Linked DNA regions of Prochlorococcus marinus str. MIT 1214. The protein of the gene in region 1 interacts with the protein of each later gene in a pairwise test. Links are inferred from orthologs where the notes say so. Each region holds a gene or a part of one and is shown in the gene's direction. Other genes may lie near its edges. The genes, in order: leuS and ligA.

Evidence for each region.
Region 2: the proteins of leuS (region 1) and ligA interact in binary tests that used the Escherichia coli proteins (3 or more experiments, as listed by UniProt). The link is inferred for Prochlorococcus marinus str. MIT 1214 from one-to-one orthologs.

What each region holds. Positions count from the first base shown.
Region 1 is NZ_CP114777.1:315,353-330,969, reverse strand. What follows is about bases 639-3,783. They hold leuS (leucine--tRNA ligase), read left to right. Parts: upstream 639-989; coding sequence 990-3,578; downstream 3,579-3,783. Other genes in these bases: O5639_RS01750 (glucose-6-phosphate isomerase), read right to left, coding at 3,582-3,783; dapF (diaminopimelate epimerase), read right to left, coding at 639-854. Outside these bases: more of dapF, read right to left, coding at 1-638; more of O5639_RS01750, read right to left, coding at 3,784-5,180; purN (phosphoribosylglycinamide formyltransferase), read left to right, coding at 5,465-6,163; argC (N-acetyl-gamma-glutamyl-phosphate reductase), read right to left, coding at 6,147-7,226; ribBA (bifunctional 3,4-dihydroxy-2-butanone-4-phosphate synthase/GTP cyclohydrolase II), read left to right, coding at 7,314-8,999; O5639_RS01730 (peptidylprolyl isomerase), read right to left, coding at 9,015-9,455; murQ (N-acetylmuramic acid 6-phosphate etherase), read right to left, coding at 9,546-10,478; O5639_RS01720 (DUF3110 domain-containing protein), read right to left, coding at 10,475-10,867; O5639_RS01715 (DnaJ domain-containing protein), read right to left, coding at 10,924-11,850; molecular chaperone DnaK, read right to left, coding at 11,834-13,834; phosphate ABC transporter permease subunit PstC, read left to right, coding at 13,985-14,938; phosphate ABC transporter permease PstA, read left to right, coding at 14,939-15,617.
Region 2 is NZ_CP114777.1:1,269,221-1,284,644, forward strand. Bases 9,253-12,204 are described here. They hold ligA (NAD-dependent DNA ligase LigA), read left to right. Parts: upstream 9,253-9,668; coding sequence 9,669-11,741; downstream 11,742-12,204. Other genes in these bases: O5639_RS07235 (hypothetical protein), read left to right, coding at 9,253-9,650; O5639_RS07245 (hypothetical protein), read left to right, coding at 11,761-11,919; O5639_RS07250 (TVP38/TMEM64 family protein), read right to left, coding at 11,916-12,204. Also shown: glycine cleavage system protein GcvH, read right to left, coding at 1-282; O5639_RS07190 (aminotransferase class I/II-fold pyridoxal phosphate-dependent enzyme), read right to left, coding at 303-1,568; O5639_RS07195 (hypothetical protein), read right to left, coding at 1,605-2,339; O5639_RS07200 (acyl-CoA desaturase), read left to right, coding at 2,419-3,348; rplI (50S ribosomal protein L9), read left to right, coding at 3,392-3,850; dnaB (replicative DNA helicase), read left to right, coding at 3,908-5,326; tRNA uridine-5-carboxymethylaminomethyl(34) synthesis enzyme MnmG, read left to right, coding at 5,361-7,331; O5639_RS07220 (chorismate lyase), read left to right, coding at 7,337-7,924; O5639_RS07225 (RNA helicase), read right to left, coding at 7,931-8,464; O5639_RS07230 (SprT family zinc-dependent metalloprotease), read right to left, coding at 8,561-9,175; more of O5639_RS07235, read left to right, coding at 9,228-9,252; more of O5639_RS07250, read right to left, coding at 12,205-12,539; O5639_RS07255 (valine--tRNA ligase), read right to left, coding at 12,556-15,357. UniProt on the Escherichia coli protein: DNA ligase that catalyzes the formation of phosphodiester linkages between 5'-phosphoryl and 3'-hydroxyl groups in double-stranded DNA using NAD as a coenzyme and as the energy source for the reaction.

The sequences.
Region 1 (15,617 bases):
TAAATATCTATCTCTCCACTAAATACTTTTAATGCAGGGCCCTGCATTAAAACTGGACCCGCTTGATTGGGCCATTCAATTTCTAATTTGCCGCCGGGTAAATAAACATTAGCCTTATTTAATGTTTTACCTAGCTTAGATGTTATGACCACACACGCGCAAGCTCCTGTACCACAAGCTAAGGTTGGCCCGCAACCTCTTTCCCATACTTTAACTTTAATATTTGATTTATCAATTAATTCAACAAAGTGAACATTTGTATTGTTGGGAAATGTATTGTGTTTTTCAAGTGATCTTCCCCAAGCTTTAAAGGGTATATTGTCAATTTTATTAACAAATACGATCATATGTGGATTCCCCATACTAACAGCATAAATATTTAATATTTGATCATTTATTTTAATCTTTCCATTAGGAACTGTTAAATTATTCATTAACAATTTTGTAGGTATATCTTGAGGAGAAAGGATAGGTTCTCCCATATTTACTTTAATATTTTGATTATCTTGAATAGAGGTATGAATCAGACCAGCTTTAGTTTCAATTGGTATCGCAGAAGAATTTTTAATTTCCTTATTGTCATTTAGATAAGCAATCAAGCATCTTATACCATTGCCACACATTTCTGGTTCAGAGCCATCAGAATTAAATATCTTCATTCTCACAAAACATTTATCATTGGACTCTAATATAAGAATAATTCCATCAGCTCCGATGCCAAAATTTCTATTACATAGATGTTCAATAAAGTTATCTTTATTTTCAGTAAATAAGTTGTCTAAGTTATTATCACGAGCATCAAATATAATAAAATCATTACCAAGTCCATGATATTTTGAGAAATTATTTTTCATGATTTAAAGTTTGTTTAACTAAGTTTTTAGGAAATTAAGCGTTCTTGGTAGTAATTTCAGAACTATTTGCATATTGGGCATCAATTTATGAGAACATTATTTGATTGGCAAAACAACTACTGAAGGAGATCTTCCTTGAATAATACTACTTCAGAGATTATTGACCAGAATTACGAGCCTCGTGAAATAGAAGCTTATTGGCAACAAGAGTGGGCTAATCAAAGGCTATATAGAACAAATACTGAGGTAAGCAAAGAAAATACTTTTTACGCCTTGTCAATGTTCCCATACCCTTCCGGTTCTTTACATATGGGGCACGTTAGGAATTATGTGATCACAGACGTACTGGCTAGATATAAAAAAATGCAAGGTTATAACGTTCTTCATCCAATGGGATGGGATGCATTCGGTTTACCAGCTGAAAATGCAGCAATAGAGAGAGAAACAAGTCCATCTACATGGACAGATAAAAATATTACACAAATGAAAGATCAATTAGATCGACTTGGATTATCAATAGATTGGTCTAAAGAAGTTACCACTTGCAAAGAAGATTATTATAAATGGACTCAATATATATTTAATCAATTACATAAAAATAATCTAGCCTATCAAAAAAAAGCAACAGTGAATTGGGACCCAATTGACCAAACTGTTCTCGCTAATGAACAAGTTGATGCTGATGGTAAATCTTGGAGATCTGGAGCAAAAGTTGAGAAAAAAGAATTAAACCAGTGGTTTCTACGAATAACTAGTTTCGCCGAAGATCTAAATAAGGATTTAGATAAGCTTAAAGACTGGCCAGATCGAGTAAGGGTTATGCAAAAAAATTGGATTGGTAAATCTATCGGTGCAGAAATTACATTTGATTTAAAAAATTATAATCAGAAAATAACCGCTTTCACTACAAGAATCGATACAGTCTATGGAGTAAGTTATCTTGTACTAGCATCAGATCATCCATTAATTGATCAATTAATAAATAATAAGGATATTGATAAATTAAAAGAATTTAGAAGAACTCAAGAAAAGCTAAGTGATTTAGAACGTAATTCAGATAGTAGAAAAAAAAATGGAATGTATTTAGGAGTAAATGCAGTAAATCCAGCAAATAATAAAGAGATACCTATTTGGATTGGCGATTATGTCATAATGGAATATGGAACTGGAGCAGTCATGGGAGTTCCAGCACATGATAGTAGAGATTATCAATTTGCCAAATCATATAATTTACCAATTAATTATGTAATAAAACCCAAAAATGATGAAGATAATAGTTATTTAAATTCTGAGTATGTAGATAAGGGAATCATGATCAATTCTGATACATTCAATGGAATTGATTCTGATATTGCAAAAAAAAAGATACTTGAATTAGGTTCCAATGCTAATTGGGCAAAACAAAGAATCACATATAAATTAAGGGATTGGCTTATATCTAGACAAAGATATTGGGGCTGCCCAATTCCGATTATTAATTGTAAGAAGTGTGGTCAAGTAAGAGTCCCAGACAAAGATCTTCCAGTTTCTCTACCTGTTGATATTAAATTAACTGGAAAAGGAAAGTCACCTTTAACTACAAATACAGAATGGATAAATACTTGCTGTCCTAAATGTGGAATTGAAGCAACAAGAGAAACAGACACAATGGATACTTTTATGTGTTCATCTTGGTACTTTTTAAGATACATAAACCCAAAAAATAGTGAAATTCCATTTATAAAAAGTGAAATTGATAAATGGCTTCCTGTTAAACAATACGTTGGTGGTATTGAGCACGCAATCTTACATTTACTATATTCAAGATTTTTAACCAAGGCCCTAAAGAGTTGTGGATTAATAAATATCGATGAACCTTTTAAGAAACTATTAACTCAGGGTATGGTTCAAGCTGTAACCTATAAAAATCCAAATACCAATAAATATTTTTCAAAAGATCAAATTAGTGATATTAATGATCCAAAAGATCCAATTACTGGAGAGAGAATCGATATCATCTATGAAAAGATGTCAAAGTCAAAATATAATGGAGTAGACCCATCATTAGTTATAGATAAATATGGAGCAGATACAGCGAGAATGTTTATACTTTTTAAAGCACCTCCAGAAAAAGATTTAGAATGGGATGACTCAGATGTTGAAGGTCAATATCGATTTATACAAAGACTATGGAAATTTGTTATTAATACTTTAAAACTAACTAAGAGTAATTCAAGATTAAAAATTGATAAAGAAAAGTTAAAAGACGATGAAGCATTACGTCTCATAAATATTGCAATCAAAGAAATTAGTGATGATCTAGATAATCTTCAATTTAATACAGCAATATCTGAACTTATGAAAGCTGTAAATGGGCTAAGTTCAATAGTAAATTACTGTAGTGATGAAACATTAAATCAAGTTATTTCATTATTAATCAAAATAACATCTCCATTCTCACCTCATATTGCAGAGGAGCTATGGAAGGCTATCGGAAAGAAAGAAAGTATTCATCTTCAGTTGTGGCCAAAATATGACCCAACTGCAATTGAACAAGATATCTTTAAGCTTATGATTCAAATAAATGGAAAAGTTAGAGGATCAATCGATGCTAGTAAAAATCTATCTAAAGACGAATTAGAGGATATAGCAATTAAAAGTGAGGCAGCTGTAAAATGGATAGCTGGGAAAAAGCCAAAACGAATAATTGTTGTTCCAAATAAATTAGTAAATATAGTTATTTAGATTTTAATTTTTTGAAATAATTAGTTTATCTGGATTTGATTGATTACCACTCATTGAATAATGATCAGAATTTTCTGAAAGTTTTCTAAGAATTAAATAAATCGACTCAGTTGAATCAGAAGACAAAGCATTATTGATTTCATTTAATGTTCTTTCCTTACCATCATCCAAAAGATCTTCAATTTCTTTTTGAAGATTAATTATATTTGTTGCGGCTTTTTTCCCCGCTTCAACTCCAGGTTGATTGTAAGCATTAACATTGATCAATTCTGAATATAAACTTACTGCTCGTTCAAATAATGCAATTAAAGCTCCAAGACTAGATTCATCAAATGATTTAAATGTAATAGTAAGATTCTGTCTTCCTCCTTCAGTCAATGCTGAACGAGTTCCTTGAAGAAATCCTGATAAATAGTCTCCTGGTCTTTTATTTTTAACTTCAACTATCTCTGAAGGATCGTGAAGAATTTCAATGAAATTCACAAAGAAATTATCAACACCATCTCTTAATTGCTGAACATATGCATGCTGATCAGTAGAACCTTTATTTCCATAAACTGCAATACCTTGATTAACTTGATTTCCATCTCTGTCAAACTTCTTGCCTAAAGATTCCATAACAAGTTGTTGAAGATATCTACTGAAAACTTCTAATCTGTCTCTATAGGGAAGTACCACCATATCTCTTAACCCTTTTCCATCTCCGGATTTGAACCAAGCTAAGGATAAAAGTGCTGCTGGATTATTTTTAATGTCTTTTACTCTAGTTAGTGCATCCATTTTGGACGCACCATCTAAAAACTTGTTTATGTCAGCGCCTATAAGGACAGCAGGTAATAATCCAACAGCTCCGGTAATACTTGTCCTTCCGCCAACCCAATCAGGTAAATCAAAAACATCTAACCAATTTTCATTAACTGCTAAAAGATCCAACTTACTACCTTTTGATGTAATTGCTATTGCCCGAGATGACCAGTTCTGGTTGTTATCAGAAACAAACTTCATAGCTTGCTCCATTCCAATTAAAGGTTCGGGAGTACCCCCAGATTTACTAACAACTACAAACAAAGTTGATTCAATATTAGGAAGAATTGAATTTAATTTGTGGAAAATCCCCTCAGGGTCAACATTATCAAGAAAATGTAGATTCAATCCAATTGACTCTCTCTTAAATGACTCTTTAATAAGTAAAGGACCTAAACCACTACCACCTATACCTATCCAAAAAACATCTGTATAATTTTGTCCATCGCTGTTAGTTATCTCACCATTTAATATTGATGCCCCAAACTTTGATATAGCTTGAATTTCATGGGAAATAGAATCTGACATTTCCTGAGTTGGAGCAATCTGCGGATTTCGAAGCCAGTAATGACCAACTTGTCTACCTTCATCAATATTGGCAATCGAACCATTCTCTAGACTTTCTACAGAATCAAAAGCTTTGGAATAAATGTCCTTAAATTTTTCAAAATCGCTCTTCTCGACATCCATTCTGCTTATGTCTAACCAAAAACCTAATAAATCATCGCTAAATAAAAGGTCACAGTACCTTATCCATTTATCGTTGTTATTCATCTGGAAGATGTCAGTTATTGCCATTATTGATAAGAGAATACTCCTTAATGAGTTCTGTTAGCAGGTATTCTCAAAAGAGAACCGTTAAACAAATTGATTTAATTTATATTAGGCAAGAATGGTTTCAAATGGCGAATGTTTAGTAATTGACAAATAGGGATGTAAATAAACTAGATAGTAATTTTCTTGCAACGTTGACGATATCTAAATATTGATTTAACTTTCATTACTGTTAAATATGTCTTTATATTTATATATTGTAATTTCTCCTAAAGGTCATATATTTAGTTGTAAATAATTCTTATTTGATGAAACAAGATAATAAAGAATATATGGAGAACAATTTATCTTATGATTTAAATGAACAGAGCCTAATTAGTCCATTAGATTCAGAAACCTCTCTATTTTCGCCAAAAATAAGATTAGGTATCCTTGCCTCAGGTAATGGATCTAATTTTGAGTACATAGTTAAATCCATAGAAAACAAGCAACTTAATGCGGAAATTTCAATATTAATTGTCAATAATCCTAAATGCTTAGCAATAAACAAAGCACTCAAATACAAAATACCTTATGCAATTATTGATCATAGAGATTGTAATTCGAGATATGAACACGACATGTTGGTAAAGAAAAAACTTGAGGATTTATCTGTAGAATTAGTTGTTATGGCTGGATGGATGAGAATTGTGGGTGAAGAAATAATTAATAGTTTTAAAAACCGAATAATTAATATTCATCCATCACTTTTACCATCTTTTAAAGGGGTTGACGCAATACAACAGGCAATAGAAAAGAAGGTAACTATTACTGGATGTACAGTTCACTATGTGCAAAAAGAAGTTGATTCTGGCTCAATAATTATTCAAGCTGCAGTACCTCTTAAAGAACAGGAAAGTAAAGAGAAATTAAAAAAAAGGATTCAAAGCATGGAACATATAATATTACCTTTAGCGATAGCAAAAGTAGCAAAGAATATAAGAACTAGCTTTATGGATAATAAGTAATCTTAGGAAGACCAATATCTGATTCAAGTCCGTGCATAATATTTAAATTTTGTATAGCCTGTCCTGCTTGACCTTTTATAAGATTATCAATCACACTCATTAGAACTATTCTTCCATTACGTTTATCAACTTCAACTGAAATCATAACTTTATTTGTATTTTTAACCCATTTAGTTGCTGGATAAGTTCCTACAGGCAAAATATCAATAAATGGTTGATTTTTATAAAAAGCTTCAATTACAACTTTGCAGTCTTCTGCTGTTAATCCAGGATCTCTTAAACGAGCATAAACTGTCGATAAAATCCCTCTAACCATTGGCACTAAATGAGGCGTAAATTGCAAATTCACTTCATGACCAGCAAAGTAACTAGCAATCGTTTCTATCTCAGCCGTATGCCTATGCCCAATAACGCCATAAGGCTTAATAGATTCAGAGCACTCAGACAGTAAAAGTTGTTCAGTGGGATTTCTCCCTCCTCCGGATGTACCAGATTTGGCATCAATGATAATTCCTTCACTATCTATTAATCCTTGTTTTAAAAATGGAATAAGTACACTAAGAGATGAGGTTGGGTAGCAACCTGGACAAGCAATTAATCTAGACTTTGAGATTTCACTACTAAATTCCTCTGAAAAGCCATAAATAGCCTCTTCACATAATTCGTAGTCATATCTTTGAAATTTTGCAGCCTCTTTGGAATATACTTCCTTCCATTTGTCTAATGACTTAAATCTATAATCTGCTGATAAATCAAGTACTTTAATACCTTTTTCTAATAATAAAGGGGTTAGTTGCGATGATAAACCGTTTGGCAGACTCAATATTGCATAATCCGAATCTTGAGAAATTTCATCAATATTGCTTTTTGTTATCTGTTTGTCACTCAGGAGTTTCAAAAAAGGGTTTATTGCATTCCAGCTTTTACCTACTGATCGCTCTCCATTTAGAGTAGAAATCTCAAAGATTGGATGCTCATTGATTAACTTTACGAGTTGAAGTCCTCCATATCCAGATGCTCCAATAATTGCGATCTTCCCAGCTTTCAATGTACTAATTGCCATAACATCAAGGTTATTTCGTAGAATGATGAGATATTCATTTGAGAATAAGTAGCAAAGAACCATTTCACCACAAACACGAGGAATAAGTTGAAATCAGAAGATTGTTATGAAATTGAATTTGATGATATAGCGGATGCTCTTGCTGCTATTAGAAACGGTGAATGTGTTGTTGTAGTTGATGATGAAAAGAGAGAAAACGAAGGAGATTTAATCTGTGCTGCTCAATTTGCGACTCCTCAACAAATAAATTTCATGGCCACTGAGGCTAGAGGTTTGATATGTCTAGCGATGCAAGGAGATCGATTAGATCAGTTAGATCTACCTTTAATGGTCGACAGAAATACCGATTCAAACCAAACAGCCTTCACGGTAAGCATCGATGCAGGTCCAGAATTTGGAGTATCTACTGGTATTTCTGCTGAAGATAGAGCTAAAACAATTCAAGTTGCTCTTAATAGTCAAACAAAACCAATAGATTTGAGAAGACCGGGTCATATTTTTCCCTTAAGAGCAAAAATAGGTGGTGTATTAAAAAGAGCTGGACATACCGAAGCAGCAGTAGATTTATCTTTGTTAGCGGGTCTATCTCCAGCAGGGGTTATCTGTGAAATCCAAAATCAAGATGGATCAATGGCAAGACTGCCGGAATTAAAAAAATATGCGAAGGAAAGAAAATTAAAGTTGATAAGTATTGCAGATTTAATTCATTACAGACTTGAAAATGAGAGATTTGTCTACAGACAAGCAATTGCAAATTTACCCAGCCTGTTTGGTGATTTCAAGGCAATAGGTTATAAGAACGAATTGGATGGTTCAGAACATGTCGCGATAATAAAAGGAGATCTTGAAAATTTAAAAGAGCCGGTATTAGTAAGAATGCACTCAGAGTGTCTAACAGGTGATGCATTTGGATCATTAAGGTGCGATTGCAGACCTCAATTAGAAGCAGCCTTATCAAGGATTTCTGAAGAAGGGGAAGGAGTTGTTGTATATCTAAGGCAGGAAGGAAGAGGTATAGGTTTAGTGAATAAATTAAAAGCCTATAACCTCCAAGATGGAGGATTAGATACGGTTGAAGCTAATGAGAAGTTAGGCTTTCCGGCAGATCTAAGAAATTATGGAGTAGGAGCACAAATTTTGACAGATTTAGGAATAAACAGACTTAAGTTATTAACCAATAATCCAAGAAAAATAGCAGGTCTTGGTGGATATGGTCTTCAGGTTGAGTCTAGGGTCCCATTAGTAATTTGCCCTGGAGATCATAATGCAGCTTATCTTGAAGTAAAAAGAGAAAAACTTGGCCACTTAATTGGTAATAATACCCAATCAAATTTAAGCAATGAAAGACAAAACATTGTTGTCTATTGGGATGGTAAAGTTCATAATAACGAATTAAAACATTTTGAAGATAAAGCTAATAAATGGTCAGAAAACCATTTTTTAAATATTTCTATTCAAAACTCTCCAAGGTTAATAGCTTTATGTAAAAACCCATTATTTATATGGAATGTAAGACATAGAGATATTAAGACATTTTTAGAAGGAAACTTAATAGATAAAAGATTGCTTGAGTCACTTCTTAAAGAACTAAGTAACTGGGAAAATACAGAAAGAATTGGAATAATTAAAACAGATAACTATGAAAGACTGTTGCATCCATCTGAAAATATATTAATTGAACAGAAAGTAATTAGCGAACTTTCAAATTTTGAGAATTCGCCTTTATTTGATTGGGATTTAAAAGATAAAACCAGTACTATTGAATGGAGTTAATAATAAATATAAATTCTATTTTATAAGGCTAATATTAATAATCTTAGTACCATTAGTAATAGATAAAAGTATTTTCATGTCATCTGTTTTACCAAAGACAGTATGTACTCCATCCAAATGTGGTTGTGGAGCATGAACTAAAAAGAATTGGCTACCGCCTGTATCCTTTCCTGCATGCGCCATAGAAAGCGATCCAGCAACGTGCTTGTTTGAATTAATTTCACAATTAATGGAATATCCAGGTCCTCCAGTTCCAGCTATCCCTCTTGCTCCCTCTCTAGTATTCGGACATCCGCCTTGCGCCATAAAGCCATTAATAACTCTATGGAATGAAAGGCCATCGTAAAAACCCTCTTTAACAAGTTTCAAAAAGTTTTCAACTGTTTTGGGAGCATCATTATCAAACAGGGCAATAGTCAATTGGCCTTTATCTGTGTTCATCAATACTTTAGACATAACTCTAATTGATTTTTTTTATAATAACTGTTTTTTAAATTTAATGCATAAAGTATATTCAGAATAACAAGAATTAAACTTAAATTTAATTCAATAACTTTTAATAGTAATTAGTGCGGTTCTTAAATTCCCGTTTGAATCATTGAGTAATTGCTTAGCCTCAATAACATCCATCCCAGACAAAGCAATTAATAAAGATAATTTTACGGATCCATTTGTCTTCTTTAAAAGTTGAAAAGCAGATTCTTTATCAACTGAACCGATATCACATAAAATACCAATTGCTCTATCCATTAATTTATCGTTGTTTACTGATAAATCGATCATTCTATTGCAATAAACCTTTCCTAATTTAATCATCACAGAAGTAGAAATTATATTTAACGCCATCTTTGTAGCTGTGCCAGCTTTTAATCTTGTGGAGCCTGCAAGAATCTCTGGTCCTGTAATCAGCCTAATATCGATATCATTATTTAACGTTGAATCACATTCTGGAACAGATGAAATAGAAATAGTTAGTGCATCTATATTTTTTGAATAGTTTAATGCTCCTAGTACATATGGAGTTCGACCACTTGCTGTTATACCTATTAATGCGTCTCTATTTGTAAAATTTCTATCTTTAAGATCAGCAACAGAAATCTCAGATAAATCCTCTAGAGATTCAGAACTTTTTGTTAATGATGGGATGCCTCCAGCAATTATGCCCTGAACCATATCTGGATTCGTGCAAAAAGTTGGAGGGCATTCTGAGGCATCTAAAACACCTAATCTTCCTGAAGTACCCGTGCCAATATAAAACAATCTACCATTTGATTTAAGTCTTACTGTAATTTCATCAATAGCATTAACTATCTCTGGAATAGCGTTCTCCACAGCCTTTTGAGGTTCTTTATCAGCTTCAGAAAAAATATTTACAATTTCATTAGTCGATTTAATATCCAATTCATTAGATGTTAAATTAATCTGCTCCGTAAGTATCCGATAATTATTATTTTTGGAATCTTTATTACGATTTATCATAAAAGATTTTCTAAACGTTTCTTTATCTCTTCAAGTTGATCATTAGAGGAAATTTGTTCATTTCTATCATCATTATTATGCCAATTACCTACTTCTAAATTTGAAAGGGGTGGGGATATCATAAGGCGTTCTTCATCAGTGCTTGGAATAAATCCTTTTTCCACATATCGGGCTTCATATCCAGCTTCGACACAAAAAGCTTCAATATCTCTCCTTGTTAACTCTTCAACAGAAGGAGTTGGGAAGTCTTGAGCCTCTAAAAGACCACAATATCTCTCAGCATCGTCTCTATCTTCGAACATAAGGATTACTGTTGATCCTTTTAGTTCGAGGGAATGTATACCTTCACTTTCAGTCCCCGGTTCATACAAAAGGACATGAACTAACATAAGAATTAAATAACCTATTGAATTATAAATCGATTAAGTGAATAAACAATATATTCCTAATAATTTTCCATAGATAGTTCATTTAGACGCTGATATAATGCAATTTCGGAGTCACTTAGATTGTCAGGTAACACAATAATTATTTCTACAATCTGATCACCTCGATATTCTTCGTATTCCAACCCACGGCCTCTTAATCTTAACAATCTACCGGTTGATGAATTAGGAGGTACTTGCAAAGTTACCGTGCCGTTTAGAGTTGGGATATCCACAGCGCATCCTAATAAAGCATCATGTGGAAATAATTCAAGACGATACTTAACCCTTAAGCCATCAATACATAAGCCATCTTCAGTTTGGACTTTTAATTGAACAAAATGATCACGACAACCAATTGCTGCACCTTCTATTCTTAATCTCCATCCATCACCTGCAAAGGGGGGAGTTAACACTTCAACAAGAGTACCGTCTTGCAATTGAATTTCAACAGAAGAGCCGTAAAGAGCTTGATCTGGTGAGATTTCTACAATGGATTCTTGATCTTCATAAATTAATGTGGGTGGTGGTGATGGTTCACTTGTTGTAGGAATATATTCATTATAATTAGTTCGATCAACGTATTCATTATCGTCTTCAGAAATCTCAGAATATTGCTCTTCTATATCATCATTATCAATATTTAGATTTGTTCTTACTCCTAATATAACCTCTAAATATTCTTCATAAGTGGGAAATCTATTATCAAAGATATCAGTGTATTTTTCATTTTGTTTCTCCCATTCTCTTCTCTTCTTTGGGTCGCTAAGAATCGCATAGGCTTCATTGATTAATTTAAATCTTTCCTCTGCGTTAACATCATTTTTGTTTAAATCAGGGTGCCACTTTCTTGCCTCTTTTCTAAAGGCAGATTTAAGTTCATTAGCGTCACATTCAGGAGATACTCCTAATAAAGACCAATAATTAGGATCAACGGTAGTAGTCATTATCCCAAGGATCTATATCCCTTCTGCCATAACTATTATCACCATTTCTGTTTTGCCCTCTTTGTGAATAATCCCAGGGATCATCATCCCAGTAATCATCTGAAAATAATTCGTCCTTTAAAGATCCAAAAGTATTCTTTATGCCTTGTATGGGATTAGATTCTGTTTTTCTTTCCGCTGACAAGCGACGATTCAAACCAAATAATGCTTCTTGCAGAGAACCAACTGCATATTCAAGTTCTTGCAAATCATTATCTTGAAGCAAATCTTCAACGTCCCTCATAGCTACTTCCACAGATCTTTGTTGTCTTTCAGCACCATAGGGACCTAATTCAAGTGAAGCATCTCTTAGTCGCCTCTCGGCTTGTGCAACAAGTGTCAAAGCATTATTTTTCTGATCAATAGAAGCTCGTTTTTTTCTATCTTCAGATGCTTTTAACTTGGACTCCTCGATCAATTTGTTAACTTCATTTTGATTCAAGTTTGAACCACCAGTGATACTTACAGACTGCTTCCTTCCAGTAGTTCTGTCAGTTGCACTAACTTCTAATAAACCATTGGCATCAATATCAAAAGCCACCTGAACTTGAGGAACACCTCTTGGGGCAGGAGGGATACCCGATAATCTGAATTTACCCAATGATTTATTGTCTGAGGCCATTTGCCTCTCTCCTTGCCAAATATGTATTTCAACTGATGATTGATTGGACTCGGAGGTACTAAAAACATCTGATTGTCTTACTGGAATTGAAGTATTTCGAGGAATAAGAATTTTCATTAAACCTCCAACAGTTTCAAGTCCTAGAGAAAGAGGGGTGACATCATTTAACAAAAGGTCTCTTAACTCTCCGGAAAGAATCCCACCTTGAATTGCAGCACCAATAGCTACTACTTCATCAGGATTAACAGATTGACAAGGTGGATTTGGAACTAAAGTTTTAACTAATTGTTTTACCATTGGCATTCGTGTACTCCCTCCTACAAGAACAACCTCATCAATCTCCTCAGGATCCCAACCTGAATCATCAATTACAGTATTAACAGGATCAAATAATCTATCTAAAAGATCATTGCAAAGACTCTCGTAATTTTTTCTACTAAGAGTCGTATCTATATGTAACGGACCATCTTTTCCTGTAGAAATAAAAGGAAGTGATATTGGAGTGGTTTGAACACCTGAAAGTTCCTGTTTCGCTTTCTCAGCCGCTTCAGTAAGTCTTTGTAATGACTGTCTGTCTCTTCTTAGATCTATTTTATTTTTTTTTAAAAAATCTTCCGCAAGCCAATCAACAATTTTTTGATCAAAATCATTACCACCTAACTGTGTGTCGCCTGAGGTTGCCTTTACATCAAAAACACCATTTGAAATGGACATTAATGAAACATCAAATGTTCCGCCACCTAAATCAAAAACCAAAACTTTTCTAGAAGAGCTTTTATCAAATCCATAAGCTAGAGCAGCAGATGTTGGTTCATTCAGAATCCTTTCAACAGAAATACCAGCCAAAATCGCAGCATCTCGGGTAGCTTGTCTTTGTGAATCGTTGAAATAAGCGGGAACAGTGATTACAGCAGCATCAACATTTTCTCCTAAATAGGTTTCAGCGTCATCTATTAACTTCCTAATGATATTTCCAATCAATTCTTCGGGGGCATATTCTCTTTTTGTAATAGGAGATGTAATTCGAACATTTCCCTGATCATTTGAACGAACGCTATAAGGAACTGAGAGGCTTGTTTCTTCAAGTTCATCCCATGCTCTACCAACAAATCTTTTTAAATTTGAGAAAGTATTTTTTGGATTAAGAACTAATTGTCTTCTAGCAAGTTGACCAACTAATAATTCAGATTCCTTTGTAAACCCAACAACTGATGGAGTAGTTCTAGCCCCTTCAGCACTAGCAATAACAACAGGCCTACCAGCCTCCAACACCGCTACAACGGAATTTGTCGTTCCCAAGTCAATGCCAACTATTCTCCCCATGGCAATACTTATTTAAGCCCCACAGTAACTAGCATTTAAGGGTATTCAATACTTATTATGTACCCTTCAACACTTAAAGCCAATCCTTAACACTACCTTAGTGAAAAATTTGAGATTAGATATAGATTCATAAAGTAAATGCTTTAGCGCGTGGACAAAGCAACTACATCGAAATTTTTACTAAGAAGAAGACCAACTTCGGAGAAGTTGGTGGATATAGGCTTTAAAAATTTTGTTATTGCTATGGCTTCAATGGTAGCCGTAGTACTTTTTTCAATATTTGCAGTTGTTTACTATGAATCAACCGAATCGATCTCAAGATATGGTTTGAGGTTTCTAGTTAGTTCTGCATGGAATCCTGTAACCGATGAGTATGGGGCATTCACTGCAATTTATGGAACCCTTTTTACATCACTTGCTTCATTATTAATAGCTATTCCATTAGGCGTAGGCACTGCAATATTTATAACAGAAAATATAATTCCTAAATACATAAGAGATGTAATTGGAATAATGGTTGAGCTTTTAGCTGCTATTCCATCAGTAGTTTTAGGATTATGGGCAGTATTCATTATGGAACCTTTTATTAGACCATTTTTGAACTTGATCTACGAGCTATTTGGATTTATACCATTTTTCGGCACCCAACCTTTAGGTGCTGGAATGATGCCAGCAATACTAATACTTGTGGTAATGATATTACCTATAATTACATCTATTTCAAAAGATTCTCTAAATCAAGTTCCATCTAAACTTAGGCAAGCTGCCTATGGAATTGGAGCGTCAAGATGGACTACTATTTTTAAAGTTATTATTCCAGCCGCAGTTTCTGGGATAACAGGAGGAGTTTTACTTGCTTTAGGAAGAGCTATGGGTGAGACAATGGCAGTCACAATGATTATTGGCAATTCAAATAACTTTAGTTGGTCAATATTTGCTCCTTCATATACAATTTCATCAATGCTTGCAAATCAATTTGGTGAAGCAGATGGAAGCCAAGTCTCTTCATTAATGTATGCAGCATTAATCCTAATGATATTAACATTAATAGTTAATGTATTTGCCCAGTGGATTGTAAAAAAATTAAGTTTAAAGTATCAATAAATGAATTACGCTTCACAAAAATCACTAACTTATAACCCCTCTCTATCTAGAAATATTGGGAACAAAGCATTAACTATTATTTCTGCTCTTTTTGCTATCATTTCCGTCCTTCCTTTAATATTAGTCATAAGCTATGTATTAATTAAAGGTGGAAGTTATATAAACTTAGACACCTTAATACTTGAACCCGAGCCACCCGGAGATGATCTTCTCTCAGCGGGAGGAATAGGGCCAGCAATAACTGGAACTTTTATAATGACATTTATTGCTTCAGTAATATCAATACCTGTTGGAGTAGGAGGTGGAATATATCTTGCTGAATATTCAAAATCAGGAAAATTTGCAAAGTTTATAAGGTTTGGATCAAATGTACTTGCAGGAGTTCCTTCTATAATTGCTGGTGTATTTATATATGCAATTATAGTCTCTACCAAAATATTGTTTGGATCAATGTTCAGTGGTATTGCAGGCGGATTCTCACTGTCTATTTTAATGCTTCCAACAATAATTAAAACTACTGATGAAGCACTTAAATTAGTTCCAAATGACATGAGAAGAGCTGCATTTGGAGTTGGTGCCTCAAAATTCATAATGATAACAAATATCACATTACCAGCTGCATTTAGATCAATTTCTACAGGAGTATTATTAGCACTCGCTAGAGCTGCAGGAGAAACAG
Region 2 (15,424 bases), 950 kb from region 1 along the record:
ATTTTGAAGTTCCTCAGGGCTTGCTAACACAGAATTGTTTCTATGGATAATGTCTCCACTAACTGGAGCATACATATCTTCTACAGCCTTTACTGATTCCACTGAGCCAAAGCTCTCTCCTTTAACTATTGAAGTCCCTTCATCTGGTAAATCAACAAAAACGATATCTCCTAACTGATCTACCGCAAATTCACTGATGCCAATTCGAACTAATTCATCATCAGCAAAAGCATATTCATGACTGTCAGCAAAACGAAAATGATCTGGGAAGGAAAAAGCCATTGCGTCAAAACTAAAAACGCTTAATCATTCTGGGGCAATTTGATGAATCCTGCCTGAAATAAATTGGATAATGCATGAATCAAAGCAATTTTGACATGAGAGCGATGGGATCCTCCTTGAATAAATAGATCAAATGGAGGTTTCATAGGCGCATCAGCAGAAAATTCACTCGTACTACCATCTACAAAAGTTCCTCCAGCCATGACTAAGTTATTTTCATAACCTGGCATTGGAGCCGGTATTGGATCAAGAAAAGATCCAATAGGTGATTTTTCCTGAAAAGACCTACAAATAATTTGTAAAATTTCTGGATTGCCTATTCTTACTACTTGGATCAAATCAGTTCTCATAGAACCTGGTGTTGGCAAAACTTGAAAACCCAATTCGCTAAACGTACTTGAAACAATCTCAGCACCTATAAGGGCCTCTGCAACCATTTGAGGCGCAAGAAAAAGTCCTTGTAAAATAGTTCTATTTAAATCAAAATTAATACCACCCTCAGATCCAATACCTGGAGCAGTTAAGCGGCAACATGCTTTATCAACTAAATCAGCTCTCCCCGCAATATATCCACCAGTAGGAACTATAGTTCCCCCTAAATTTTTTATTAAAGAACCTGCAATTAAATCTGCCCCAACTGTCGTCGGTTCCTTAGTTTCGACAAATTCTCCATAGCAATTATCAACAAAACAAATACACTTCGGTTGAATTTTATGACATAAATAACAAATCTCTTTAATAACCTCAATACTCAAAGATGGACGCCATGTATAGCCACAACTTCGTTGTATAAAAATTAATTTTCTAGGAATATGTAAAGCTTTTTCTAAAGCTACAAAATCTATATTTCCATCATTTTTTAAAGATATCTCTTCATAGTTAATTCCAAATTCAATCAAGGATCCTTGACCATTCCCCCTCAATCCAATAACTTCTTCAAGTGATTCGTAGGGCCGTCCAGTAACAGATAACAAATCATCTCCTGGTCTTAAGACACCAAACAAAGATGAGGTAATGGCATGCGTGCCGCTAACAAACTGAAGCCTTACCGCTGCTTTTTCAGCTTCTAAAACATCTGCAAAAATTTTATCAATTATGTCTCTCCCTAAATCTCCATGTCCATATCCTGTTGCCGATGCAAAATGTTGAACGTTTAGATGAGAGTCAGAAAAAGCTTTTAATACTTTTTCTAATTTAAGTGTGATACTGTCAGTCTTTTCTTGTATAGATAAGTATAATTTTTTTTCTATATTATTAACAAAATTTTTAGCGGATTTTTTTAACATATGATTTTCAATTAAGCATCAAGAAGTTTTATACAATTAATCTGAAAAAATAATTTCTAATTTTTCTTGATCTTTAAGTAATAAGCCTCTTTGCCGAAGATTCTCCAAAAAGTCATCTGCACCTTGCAAATTATTGGTATTTAACAATTTATTAGTTGCATGTAAATCTAGCAATTCACCATCAAGTTCCTCCGCTGTGTAATCTTTTAAACCCGCCATAACTGCTTCAAATCTGTCTCTTCGCTGCTTTTTACTTACTGGATAAGCTGCCATTACTTGTTCTCTACACATTCTCCATGACCTTCCTTTACATAAATAGTCAGACAACGCAGCACTTAGTACAGGGGCCTCAGCTTCCTCAATAAACCAATCAAAGGAGGAAGGTAAAGATGCTAAACCAACAAAAATCTCAAAAAAGTCACCTGCAGACAGGGGATTATTGTCATTGCCTTGAACAGCGATAGCTGATTCTTGAAGCGATCTATGCAACTCAGGATGAACACTCAATATTTGACTTTCTATATTTTCTAACCCTCGAGAAAGTACTTGATTTACCTTCCCTAAAGCAAAAAATACTTCAGGGCTTGGCGATACAAGTTTTCCATTTCGTAGATTTGAGATTTGAGAGCTATGTACCCTTCCCAGATCCAAGCATTCGGCCAAAGCAGGAAGAACTTTATGAGACCAGCCATTGCGCTCATGCCATACATGCACTAGATGAGCCATCGCCCTTCTACCTGCAGTCAATTGATCCCGAAAACTAGAGGTCACAAATCACATTCAAGATTGGTAGATAGACCTGATTAGGATCCTTATCATATATTATATACACCAAGTAGACGGATCACTAATGGTTTCAAGTTTAATCGAGGCTTCGGCTCCATTAAAAAAACCAGTTGCTGCCGATAAAGCTATGGCTGCATCGAAGAAACTCCAAGGGCATGTACCAAGACGTATTCATAATCAAAGGGCTAGAAAAAGATGGGGAACAGTCATATTCATGTTCACAATTCATGCTTTAACTATATTTACTTTGCAGGCTAAATTTTGGAGTTGGCTAGCTTTTGCTGGATTTATTTTTTTGTATTGGGTGACTGCTTGTTTGGGAGTAACCACTGGATATCATCGTCTTCTTTCTCATCGTTCTTTTCAAGTTCCAAAATGGCTTGAAAGATTTTTTGCAACTTGTGGAGCTTTGAGTTGCCAACATGGACCAATTGATTGGGTTGGTCTTCATAGACATCACCATACTTTTTCCGATACTGAAGCTGATCATCATGACAGCAACAAGGGATTTTGGTGGAGTCATATGGGATGGATGTTTGAGAATGTACCTGCCATGAAAGCCGTTCCAAGACTTTCTGGAGATTTAATCAAAGATCCTTACTATCGCTTCTTAAATAAAAATTTTTTACTTTTGCAACTGCCATTAGGCGCGACGCTTTATTTAATTGGCCAATCAGCTGGCGTTGGAGGATGGGCAATGGTCCTTTGGGGAATTCCACTAAGACTGGTTTTTGTTTATCACATAACTTGGCTAGTTAATTCAGCAACTCATTGTTGGGGTTCAATTGCATATGAGAGTGGAGATAATTCCAAAAATAATAAATGGGTGGCAGCGCTTACATTTGGAGAAGGTTGGCACAACAATCATCATGCTTTTCCTAATTCAGCTAAGCATGGCCTTCAACGAAATCAAATAGACCTAACTTGGCAACATATACGTTTCTTGAAATCAATTGGTTTAGCCAAAAAAATTAGACTCCCTGTCGCGTCGTAATATTACTAATAACAAATAAATAGCATTAATTCATTTTCAATCCATGGCTAAGAGAGTTCAAGTTGTTCTAAACGAAGACATAAAAAGTCTTGGCAATGATGGTGACCTTGTTGAGGTTGCTCCTGGCTTTGCAAGAAACTTTTTATTACCTAACAAAAAAGCATTACCAGTTACTCCAACTGTTTTAAAGCAAGTTGAGCACAGAAGAGCAAAACAAGCAGAAAAAGAAGCTGCTAAAAAACAAGAAGCTATTGATTTCCAAACAGCTCTTACAACAATTGGAAGATTTACTGTCAAAAAACAAGTAGGAGAAGATGGAGTTTTATTTGGAACAGTGACAAATGGAGATGTAGCAGAAGTTGTAAAAGAAGCCACCAAAAAAGATATAGACCGTAGAGATATATCTGTCCCTGAGATACATGGTGTTGGGAAATATAAAGTGCAAATCAAGCTTCATAACGAAGTAAATGCTGAGATAAACCTTGAAGTTACAAGTTACTAATAGTTGCATCTTTGCCTGAACAAGCCAAAGTAGGTGTCCTTGTCCAAAAAGCAATAAATGATAAGCACCCCCTCTTCAAATAACGGGGATTTTTCAAAACAAGGTATAGATTTCGGAGCTTTTAATAACTCCAGGATTGAAAAGCCTCGTTTTGAAGCTCAACCTGACCAAATACCACCACAAAATTTGGAAGCAGAAGAATCTGTTCTTGGTGGAATTTTATTGGATCCTGATGCGATAGGAAGAATAGCTGATTTGCTACAAGTTGAAGCTTTTTACACATCTGCTCATCGAGAAATATATAGAACAGCATTAATGCTTCATAGCCAAGGCAAGCCTACAGATTTAACAGCAATGAGCGCTTGGCTTGCCGATACAAATTCTTTAGAAAAAGTGGGAGGCAACAACCGATTAGTTGAACTGGTTGAGAGGGTGACATCTACAGCCTCAATCGAACAAGTTGCTAAATTAATCAGCGACAAATTTTTGCGCAGACAATTAATTAAATCTGGAAATGATGTAATCAAATTAGGCTTTGATCAAAGCCTTCCAATGGAAGAAGCCATTGATCAAGCTGAACAAAAGATCTTTGCTATTAGCCAAGAGCAACCATCCAAAGGTTTAACACCTACTGCCGAAATTCTTACAAGTACTTTCAATGAAATAGAAAGTAGATCACTTGGTACATCCGTAGCAGGCATACCTGTTAATTTTTACGATCTGGATGCAATGACACAAGGACTACAGAGGAGCGATCTAATAATTGTCGCAGGAAGACCAGCAATGGGAAAAACTTCAATTGTTCTTAATTTGGCTAAAAACGTAGCTCAACTTCATGACCTACCTGTTTGTGTCTTTAGTCTTGAGATGAGTAAAGAGCAACTAACTTACAGACTGCTATCAAGCGAGGTAGGCATTGAAAGCAGTCGATTAAGAACGGGACGTTTGCAACAAGATGAATGGCCATTACTTGGTCAAGGTATTAATACACTTGGTCAATTACCAATCTTCATTGACGACAAACCAAATTCAAGTGTTCTTGAGATGAGGTCCTTATGTCGTCGCCTAATTGCTGAACAAGGTAAAGAGCTGGGACTAATTGTGATTGATTATCTACAACTAATGGAAGGTACTTCACCCGATAATCGAGTTCAAGAAATCTCAAGGATTACTAGAGGTCTGAAGGGTATGGCAAGAGAACTGAAAGTCCCTGTAATCGCTTTATCTCAATTAAGTAGAGGAGTTGAATCAAGAACCAATAAAAGGCCAATGCTTAGCGATCTGCGTGAATCTGGCTCAATAGAACAGGATGCGGACTTAGTTCTAATGATTTACAGGGATGAGTATTACAATCCAGAAACAACTGATAGAGGAATTACAGAAGTTATCGTGACAAAGCACCGAAACGGACCTGTTGGAACAGTTAAATTACTTTTTGAACCCCAATTCACTAGATTTAGAAATCTTGCTGCTTAATTCTTCGAACATTAAATTCCTAAATGCTTAATTGATGATTACCAAACAATCTTCAAATGAAAGTTTTGACGTAATTGTTGTAGGAGGTGGTCATGCAGGCTGCGAAGCTGCGCTGACTTCTGCAAGATTAGGATTGAATACAGCTTTATTTACGCTCAATTTAGATCGAATCGCATGGCAACCATGTAATCCCGCAGTAGGAGGACCAGCTAAAAGTCAATTAGTTCATGAAGTTGATGCGCTAGGAGGGGTCATTGGAAAATTAGCCGATTTAACAGCTCTTCAAAAAAGAGTCCTTAATGCAAGCAGAGGACCAGCAGTTAGAGCATTAAGGGCACAAACAGATAAGCGGTTATATGCTCATGAAATGCTGAAAATCCTTCAAAATACGCCAAATTTAAAAATTAGAGAGGCAATGGTTACTGGGCTAGAAATTGAACATTATCCCAATCAGATTAAAAAAAACACAAAAGGAATTCAAGAAAAAATCGGAGTTATAAAGGGAATTAAAACCTATTTTGGAAGCGTTTTTCATGCGAAAGCAGTTGTAATAACAACAGGAACCTTTTTAGGAGGCAGAATTTGGATTGGCAATCAATCCATGAGTGCAGGTAGAGCAGGAGAGCAAGCATCTGAAGGGTTAACTGAAGAATTACAAAAGTTAGGTTTTACTACTGATCGTTTAAAAACAGGAACCCCTGCTCGCGTAGATAGACGAACTATTGATCTTGACTCACTAGACGAGCAATTAAGCGATGCCTCAGATAAATTCTTTTCTTTTGATCCTCTTTCGTGGAAAAGTGGAGAACAAATGAGTTGTCATATCACGCGAACAACAAAAGAAACTCACCAACTTATTAAAAACAATCTTCATTTAACTCCTATTTATGGAGGTTTTATTGATAGTAAAGGTCCAAGATATTGCCCATCAATTGAAGATAAAATTGTACGTTTTGCTGACAAAGATTCACACCAGATTTTCTTGGAGCCCGAAGGTAGAGATACTCCAGAAATGTATGTACAAGGTTTTTCAACTGGACTTCCCGAAAACTTACAATTAGAACTTTTAAGGACTCTTCCAGGCTTGCAAAAATGCGTAATGCTTCGACCTGCTTATGCAGTTGAATATGACTACATACCAGCCACACAATTAGAAGCAACACTAGAAACAAAAAGAATAAGTGGTTTATTTAGTGCAGGTCAACTCAATGGAACAACAGGATATGAAGAAGCAGCTGCACAAGGTTTAGTAGCAGGTTTAAATGCTGCAAGATTAGTAAATAATAAAGAAGGAATTATTTTTGAGAGAGAGAGTAGTTATATAGGAACTATGATTGATGATTTAGTTACAAAAGATTTAAAAGAGCCATATAGAGTATTAACTAGTAGAAGTGAATATCGATTAATTTTAAGGGGTGATAATGCAGATAGGCGTTTAACTCCAATCGGTTACAAATTAGGATTAATTGATGAAAGAAGGTGGAAAATTTATAATACTAAGCAACAATTAATTGATCAAGAAAAAAAAAGATTAGAAAAAATGCGTATTAAAGAAACTGATATATGTGCAAAAGAAATATATTCCTCAACTGGAACATCTATTAAAGGTTCAATAACACTAGCAAATTTCCTTAGAAGAACAAATATTCACTATAAAGACCTAATAAATTATAAATTAGCAAATAACAGTATTCCTTTAGATGTGGCAGAAGGAGTTGAAATAGATATTAAATATACCGGTTATTTAGAAAGACAAAAAGCTCAAATAAATCAATTAAAGCAGCAAAGTAAAAAGTTATTACCAAAAAATTTAAATTACAATGATATAGAAACACTATCTAAAGAAGCGAGAGAAAAATTAACAATTTCTCAGCCAAAAAGTCTTGGACATGCTGCTCAACTTCCCGGTGTAAGCAAAGCAGACCTCACTGCACTTCTTGTTTGGTTAAAAATAGAGAAAATGAAAAAAGCTGAAAGAAAAGATCCACTACAAATAACAAGCTGATAACAGTGAATTCACATCAATCTCAATTACCTTCACCTGAAGTGATTTGGAAAGCCTCGAAAGAAAATGTTCTCTCAGGGAAAGGAAATCATAAACTCTCTGGAGCATGGCAATTAATGCTATTGGGTGATGGCAGCCCAACAAGACATCTCAAGCTTTTAACAGGGCATGAGGTTGCCATAAAAGTCATATCCATGGACATGGAAAATAATAATCAAAATGGAGTTCCAGAGGAAGTCAATGAACTAGAGCCACCTTTGCTACGAAGACAAGTTTGGCTTACATGTGGAAACTTAACCCTGGCATGGGCAGAAAGCTGGTGGAATTATCAAGAATCAGAAAAACATCTGCAAAATAAGGATCAACCAATCTGGAAAAGCTTGACCCAAGGACGCTCCGAGCTTTTTAGAGAAGTTGATGGCTTGGGATTAGTTAATGCCAAGTGGCTGAAAGAAGAATTTCAAGAAGATGGACCTTTTTGGAGTAGGCATTATCGATTTTTTCGCCAACAAAAAGAATTAACTGTAATCAGAGAAGTTTTCAGCCCAAAGTTAGAAAAATGGTTAGGACCAATACCAAGAAAGGCTTTTTAACAAGAACTAGTATTTTCTTCGACTAGATCTTGGTATGTTTTTTCGTCTTTGAGGAGTTCGCTCATTTTGAAAAGAATCGTTTAACTCGGGTTCATTTTGCTTAGGTTCACTATCTTTTCTTTCCCACTTATTTAATTTAAAAGATTGATCATCTGGCCATTCATCCAGTTCGCCTGAATTGCTTCTCCTTCCTTGAATCTGAGGTGGTAAGGCTTTAGGAGCCCTCAAGGAAATAGCAGTTAAGGGTCTTTTTGTATTGCTTATGCTTTCTCGAAGCGGTTCATCTCCTAAATCTTCATTATCCAACCAATCATCATCTTCTTCAAAAAACCAATCAATTTTCTCTTCCATCCAACGACCAACTTTTTCGAAACTTGCTGAAGTCTCTTTATCTTGCCACCCTCCCCTTCTTTGGCCAGGGCGATTACCTGCAACGCCATCTACAACCTGTTTTCCAGTTTGTATCCATTTATCCATTCTGCGATCAAGGGGTACTCGGGATCGCTGACGAATTTGATTGCGATTGTTATATGAGCTCATCTTTTAAATTTAACGCTTTCAAACCAACAAGTGAAATACCTTAAAGATGAAATTATTCAAAAATTCAAATAACAGTCAATTAAAGAAAAAAATTATTTATGTACTGCTAGAAAAAGGTTGAAATACAAGTACACATTTTTGATCCCAACGACCTCCAAAATAATTATTACAACAACTACGACAAGCGGCGCCTTTCACAATACGTCGATAACTAAAACTTCTTTTACATGAAGGGCAAGTTGCCACCCATTTTGGGATTCTTTTTGATGTGGGGAACGAATGACGAACTGTTACTTGGAAATCTATTTGAGCGGAATTTATCTCTGCCATACGTTTATGAAAATTAGGCCCATGTGCCTCTTCAACTTTTAGGACAAGATCAATCCAGGCATGAATCATTTCATGGCACAAGGTACTCTTCAATGCTTTTTGGGGAAGATACTCTAATACTGGTCTAGACAAAATTATTTCACTAGCTTTAACTCCGAAAAAATTCGTTTTACTTCTATATAACCCAGCCGTAGTGCGCATGCGACCATCACTCCAACGAACAGAGACTTTGGGAACTCCTTTCTCGAGAAGAGAATTCTGAAAATATTGTCTGTTTAATTCAAGGAATAATGGTAAAACAGGTATTAAAGACATTGATGCAGAGAACTCATTAGCTTTATTATTCCGATAACATTCTGTCTGACTATCAATAACAAACAAGCTAATCTCATAGCTAATAAGTCAGACTCTCTAATCAAAAGGAATTACAAACATGGATAGCGCTTTAATCAAAGCAATTGGTTTAAAAGCTCTCTTAGTAGGAGTTGGCGCACTTCTACTTTTTTGGACTTTTAATGCAATCAAACTTGTAATTAGCGCAAGAGGTATTAATCCTCTTGTGAAAAAGTTTTTTGATCAAATAGCTGCCGGACGAATTGATGGTGCCTATAGACTGACTACAAAAGCATATAAACAACATGTAAACAGGCAAGACTTCATCAAATTTTTGGGCGCTTTACAATTGAATCGATATAGAAACTTGAAGTCAGGTCGTCCAAGAATAGAAGACAATCAAATAATGCTCACACTAAGCTTGAAATCAGAAGATAAAAAAAATGAAATGCCACTGGACTTCACTTTCATTAAAATCAACGAAAATTGGCAAATAGATCGTATTGCGAAAGCAAATACATAATGAAACCAAATGTGAGAAGTGATTTCAAACTTGAATCAACATTTTGAACGTGCAAAAGAGCTTAGAGCTTTACTCAACAAAGCAAATTACTCCTACTATGTATTAGATGCACCAGAGATAGATGATTCTGTTTATGATCAATTATATAGAGAATTAATTGAAATTGAAAATAGCTACCCATCTTTAATTACTAATGATAGTCCTTCCCAACGATTAGGAGGCATCCCTTCTAAAGGATTCAAAAATGTTGATCATAATATTCCTCTTCTAAGCCTAGATAATGCTTTTAATGTAAATGAATTAAAAGCATGGTACGCAAAGATCAGAAAATTAATAAGTTCAGACAATAAAAATATCAAGGAAATTGATAATCCAGAACTAATATGTGAATTAAAAATTGATGGAAATGCTATTTCGCTAAGATATGAAAATGGGATTTTAACTAGAGCCGCTACTCGTGGGGATGGAAAAACTGGAGAAGATATAACTAATAACATCAGAACAATTTCTACAATTCCTTTACGTTTATTATTAAAAAATCCACCCTCTTGGATTGAAATCAGAGGAGAAGCTTTCATGCCCAATAATATATTTAACAAACTCAATATTGAGAGAAAAAATACTGATCAACCACTCTTTGCAAATCCTAGAAACTCATGTGCAGGAACATTAAGACAATTAGATTCCAAAATAGTTGCATCTAGAAAACTTGATTTCTTCGCATATAGTATTTTTTTACCAGAAGATTGGGAGCCAGATGATAGCAATTTGAAAAAGCCAAATTCTCAATCTGAATCACTTGAGTTTTTAAAAAGTATTGGCTTTAAAGTTAATACTACATATGAAACAAAAAAAAACTTAAATGAAGCAAATGACTATTACAAGTATTGGGAAATTGGAAAAGATTCCTTAGCCTATGCAACGGATGGAATAGTAGTAAAAATAGATAAATTTGATATACAAAACATCTTAGGGTCTACAAATAAAGCTCCAAGATGGGCCATAGCTGTCAAATATCCAGCAGAAGAGAAAGCTACTAAGTTAAGAAAAATAATTTTCCAAGTAGGTCGCTCGGGTGCTGTAACACCTGTAGCAGAGTTTGAATCGATAGAGCTTGCAGGAACATCTGTGAATCGTGCAACTCTTCATAATGCAAAAAGACTTGCCTCTTTAGATCTTCATTATGAAGACACCATAATTGTTCGAAAAGCTGGGGAAATTATTCCTGAAGTTATTAGAGTTATAAAAGAATTTAGGATAGTTGATTCAAAATTAGTAAAATTTCCTCAAAACTGCCCAGCATGTGATTCAAAGTTAATTCAAGAAGAAAACGAGGCAATAACGAAATGTATTAATTCTGGATGCCCAGCAAAATTAAAAGGTCTTTTACGTCATTGGGTCAGTAAAGGATCAATGAACATAGAAGGATTGGGTGGAAAGATTATTAATCAATTAGTAAATGAAGGATATGTAAAGTCAATCGCAGATTTATACAAACTTGAAATTGATTCTCTTTTAGAACTTGAAAGATTTGGTGAAAAATCTGCAAACAATTTGCTAATAGAGATTAATGAGTCTAAAAACAAAAATTGGCACAAACAGCTCTACGGTTTAGGGATACCTCACATCGGAGAAGCGAATGCTAAATCTCTTACAAAAAACTTTCATAGTATCGAAGAACTTAATACTATTGCGAAGGAGGCACCTGAAAATATATCTAATATTTATGGATTCGGAAATGAGATAAAAGATGCAATAATTACATGGTTTGATGATTCTAATAATCAAACCTTAATTAAAGAATTAAAAGCAATTGGATTTTCGCTAAAAGAGAGCTTAGATTCAAACTACAATTCAAACCAATCAAATGTTTTTCATGGGAAGGTTTTTGTCTTAACAGGAACTTTAGATTCGCTTACAAGAGATGAAGCAAAAGAATTGATAGAAAGTGCTGGAGGAAAAGTCAGCTCTTCAATTAGTAAAAAAACTGATTTCTTATTATCAGGAGAAAAAGCGGGGAGTAAATTAAAAAAGGCACAAGAGCTGGGAGTAAAAATAATTAACGAAAATGAATTTAGGCTATTATTGTAAAAATAAATAGAATTTAAAAATGAATAAGAATCCAATCTTTTCTTTAATCAAAACAGAGTGCGGACGCGCAAAATATGAAGTGCTTGCTTCCAAAAAAGGTATATTTGATCGCATTAGACTTTATTGGTTTATCTTATTTGCAGCGATTGAAGATTGGAATTTAAAAGCTGATGATTAATCTAGTGATTGAGAATCCTTATTTAGTTTTCTTGTTGAACGTAAAACTAAAATAATAACTAAAATAGTCGACAAAATACTAATTAAGCTCCAAATAAGTGAACTAGTATCAGATCTTCCTGATAGTACTTCAGCAAAATTTGAAACTTTGAGTGCTAAAGAACCTAAGCTGCAATATAAAATTGTGCCAGGCAATATACCAATCATGCCAAGAGTAAAATCACGAACTTTTACCTCACTCAAGCCATATGTAAAATTAAGTAAGCCAAATGGAAAAAGAGGAGAAAGTCTTGTAAGCAAAATGACTTTTAGACCCTCGCGTTGAACAGCTTTCTCCATTATTTGAACTTTTGGAAAATTTGAGACCTTTTTTTGAGCCCATTCTTTTAAAAAAGTTCGCCCTAAATAAAAAGTTAAATGAGCTCCAATAAAAGCACCTACAAAAACAACCGAACTTCCAAGCCAGGTGCCATAAAGAAAGCCAGACAACATGGAAAGCCATGAGCCTGGCAACAAAAAAGACACCCAAAAAACATACACCAAAGCAAAAACCAAAATTCCAAAAGGGCTACTTAAAAAAGGAATGAAATTATTAACCAGAGTTTCTAAGTTATAAGACATAGATAGTTTAGTGAGTTCAATCCAATCCCATTAGACGCTCTTTGACTAGGCGGACTTGGGCCTCTGACTCCATTAAGTTTGCTCTGCATTCCTCGACAACCTCTTTGGGAGCTTTATCAACAAAATTCTTATTTGCCAGACGTCCAGAGAGACTTTCTATTTCCTTTTCTGCTTTATTTAAATCTTTTTCAAGCCTTGATCGTAAAGAAGCTATATCTATCAATCCTTCAATAGGAAGAACCACCTCGAGCTCTCCACTTACGCCTGCTAAAGCTTTCATAGAAGGTAATGATTTTGCTTGCTCTGGAGATAATATTTGGACTTCCTTAGCTTTAGTCAAAACAGCAATATCATTAATTGATGTTTTGAGAGTGTTTTGCAAAACTTCCTTACCAGAGACCAACATGACAGGAACTTTTTGAGAGGGTTTCAACCCAGCAACTGCTCGTAAATTGCGAATTAATCTGATAGAGGCAAATAAATCAGAGAAAGAACTCTCTAAATCAATATTCAAGTCTTGTTCATTGAATTTTGGCCAAGGCTGCAAAGCTAGAAATTGATCTTCAGTTAAACCTGTTAATCCATGCCAAAGCTCCTCTGTCAAATGAGGCATTAGAGGATGAAGCATAATCAAAAGATCACTTAAAACTTTGTATAAGATGCTTTTCGCTATTTTTTGATCTAATAATTCATCGGGAGAAAGATTGGCTGCACTATTCAATCGTCGTTTAATTAGTTCTAAATACCAATCACAAAAATCATTCCAAGCAAATTCATATAATCCCTTAGCTGCCTCTCCTAAAGCATAATTTTCATATCTATTAGCGGTCTCACTATTGACTCGAGCAAGTCTTGATAAAATCCACTTATCTGATAATTGCAACTTCGATAAATCATATTTGTCCAAACTTTCATAATCTTGATCCTCAAGATTGATAAGAGCAAATCTAGTTGCGTTCCAAAGCTTGTTAGCAAAATTTCTTGAGGCCTCAACAGTTGCTGATGTTTGGGTTTTACGATCAAAGTCAAGACGTATATCTTGGCCCGCACCGGCAACTTCACGAACCAGAGCAAACCTCAAAGCATCAGTTCCATATCTTTCTATTAGTAATAAAGGATCAATACCATTTCCTGCACTTTTACTCATCTTTCTATTTTGCTCATCTCTAACAAGCCCATGAATATAGACGTCAGAAAATGGCATCTTCTCCGTAAATACTCCAGCCATCATTGTCATTCTTGCTACCCAAAAGAAAATAATGTCAAAGCCAGTTACGAGGGTATTTGTGGGATACCAACGTTGAAAATCAGGATGAGTTTCATCAGGCCAACCTAAAGTGGAAAAAGGCCATAATCCGCTAGAGAACCATGTATCTAGAACATCTTCATCTTGCTCAATTTTGACTGAATCTCCATATTGTTCTCGTGCTAATTTCTTAGCTTCAACTTCTGTTCTAGCGACAATATACGGTGTTTCATTAACAACCCTATTATCTGTTTGACTAATCACAAACCAAGCCGGAATGCGATGTCCCCACCATAATTGTCTACTAATACACCAATCTCTAATATCAGTTAACCAATCTCGATAAACTTTTGACCATCTATTAGGAATAAATTTAGGTTGTCCTTTCTCAAAAAATTCAGAACAACTATTTGCTAAAGGATCCATTTTGACAAACCACTGAGTTGACAGCAATGGCTCGACTGGTACTTTACCTCTGTCAGAGAAAGGCACACTATGTTTATAAGCTTCTATTTTAGTTAACAGACCAATCTCCTTTAAAGAATCAATAACAGCTTCACGAGCTTCAAAACGATCCAAGCCTTCAAATTGACCTGCATTGTGATTCATTGTTCCTTTTTTAGTCATGACTGTTATTTGAGGTAAGTCATGTCTCTGACCTATCTCAAAATCATTTGGATCATGAGCTGGAGTAACTTTGACACATCCAGTTCCAAAATCTTTATCTACATGAGGGTCTCCAATAATTGGAATAGTTCTGCCAACTAGAGGCAAAGTAAGTTTCTCCCCTATGAGATCTTTATACCTTTCATCTGATGGGTTCACAGCAACTGCTACATCGCCAAGCATCGTCTCAGGACGTGTAGTCGCTACTTCTAAGTAACTAATTTGTTTGACGCTTGATCCAGATGATGAGACTAACGGATATCGAAAATGCCATAAATGTCCATCTACTTCTTTCATTTCAACTTCTAAATCACTCACAGCCGAACCAGAGGCAGGGCACCAATTCACTAAATATTCTCCTCGATATATCAATCCCTTTTCATATAAACGAACAAAAGCCTCGGAAACAGCTTTACTCAGCCCCTCATCCAATGTAAATCTCTCTCTACTCCAGTCTACGGAATATCCCAAACGTTTTAATTGATCAACAATTCTTCCACCACTTTTTTCTTTCCATTCCCAAGCTTTTTCCAAAAAAGAAGCTCTACCAAGATCACGACGATTTTTGCCTTCTTCCTTGAGTTGTCGCTCGAGAATAGTTTGAACCGCAATTGAAGCATGGTCTGTCCCTGGAAGACAAAGAACATTATTTCCTTTTAATCTCTTATACCTGACAACTGTATCTATTAAGGCAGTATTAAAAGCATGCCCCATATGCAGACTACCTGTGACATTTGGAGGAGGAATAACTACGGAGAATGGGTCTCCAGGGGCTGCTGGATCAGGTTTAAAAACTCCTTTTTCTTCCCAAGCTTTCTGCCAGCGATTTTCAGTCCCAACTGGATCATATGTTTTAGGAAGCCCTGAGGCTTCAGATAATTTTGTAGTTTTTGCCCGCTCTATCACAGAAAAAAAATGTGTTTAATTTAATTTACTCATTCCAGAGAAAAGTTTTACATCATTCTTGCTTTTC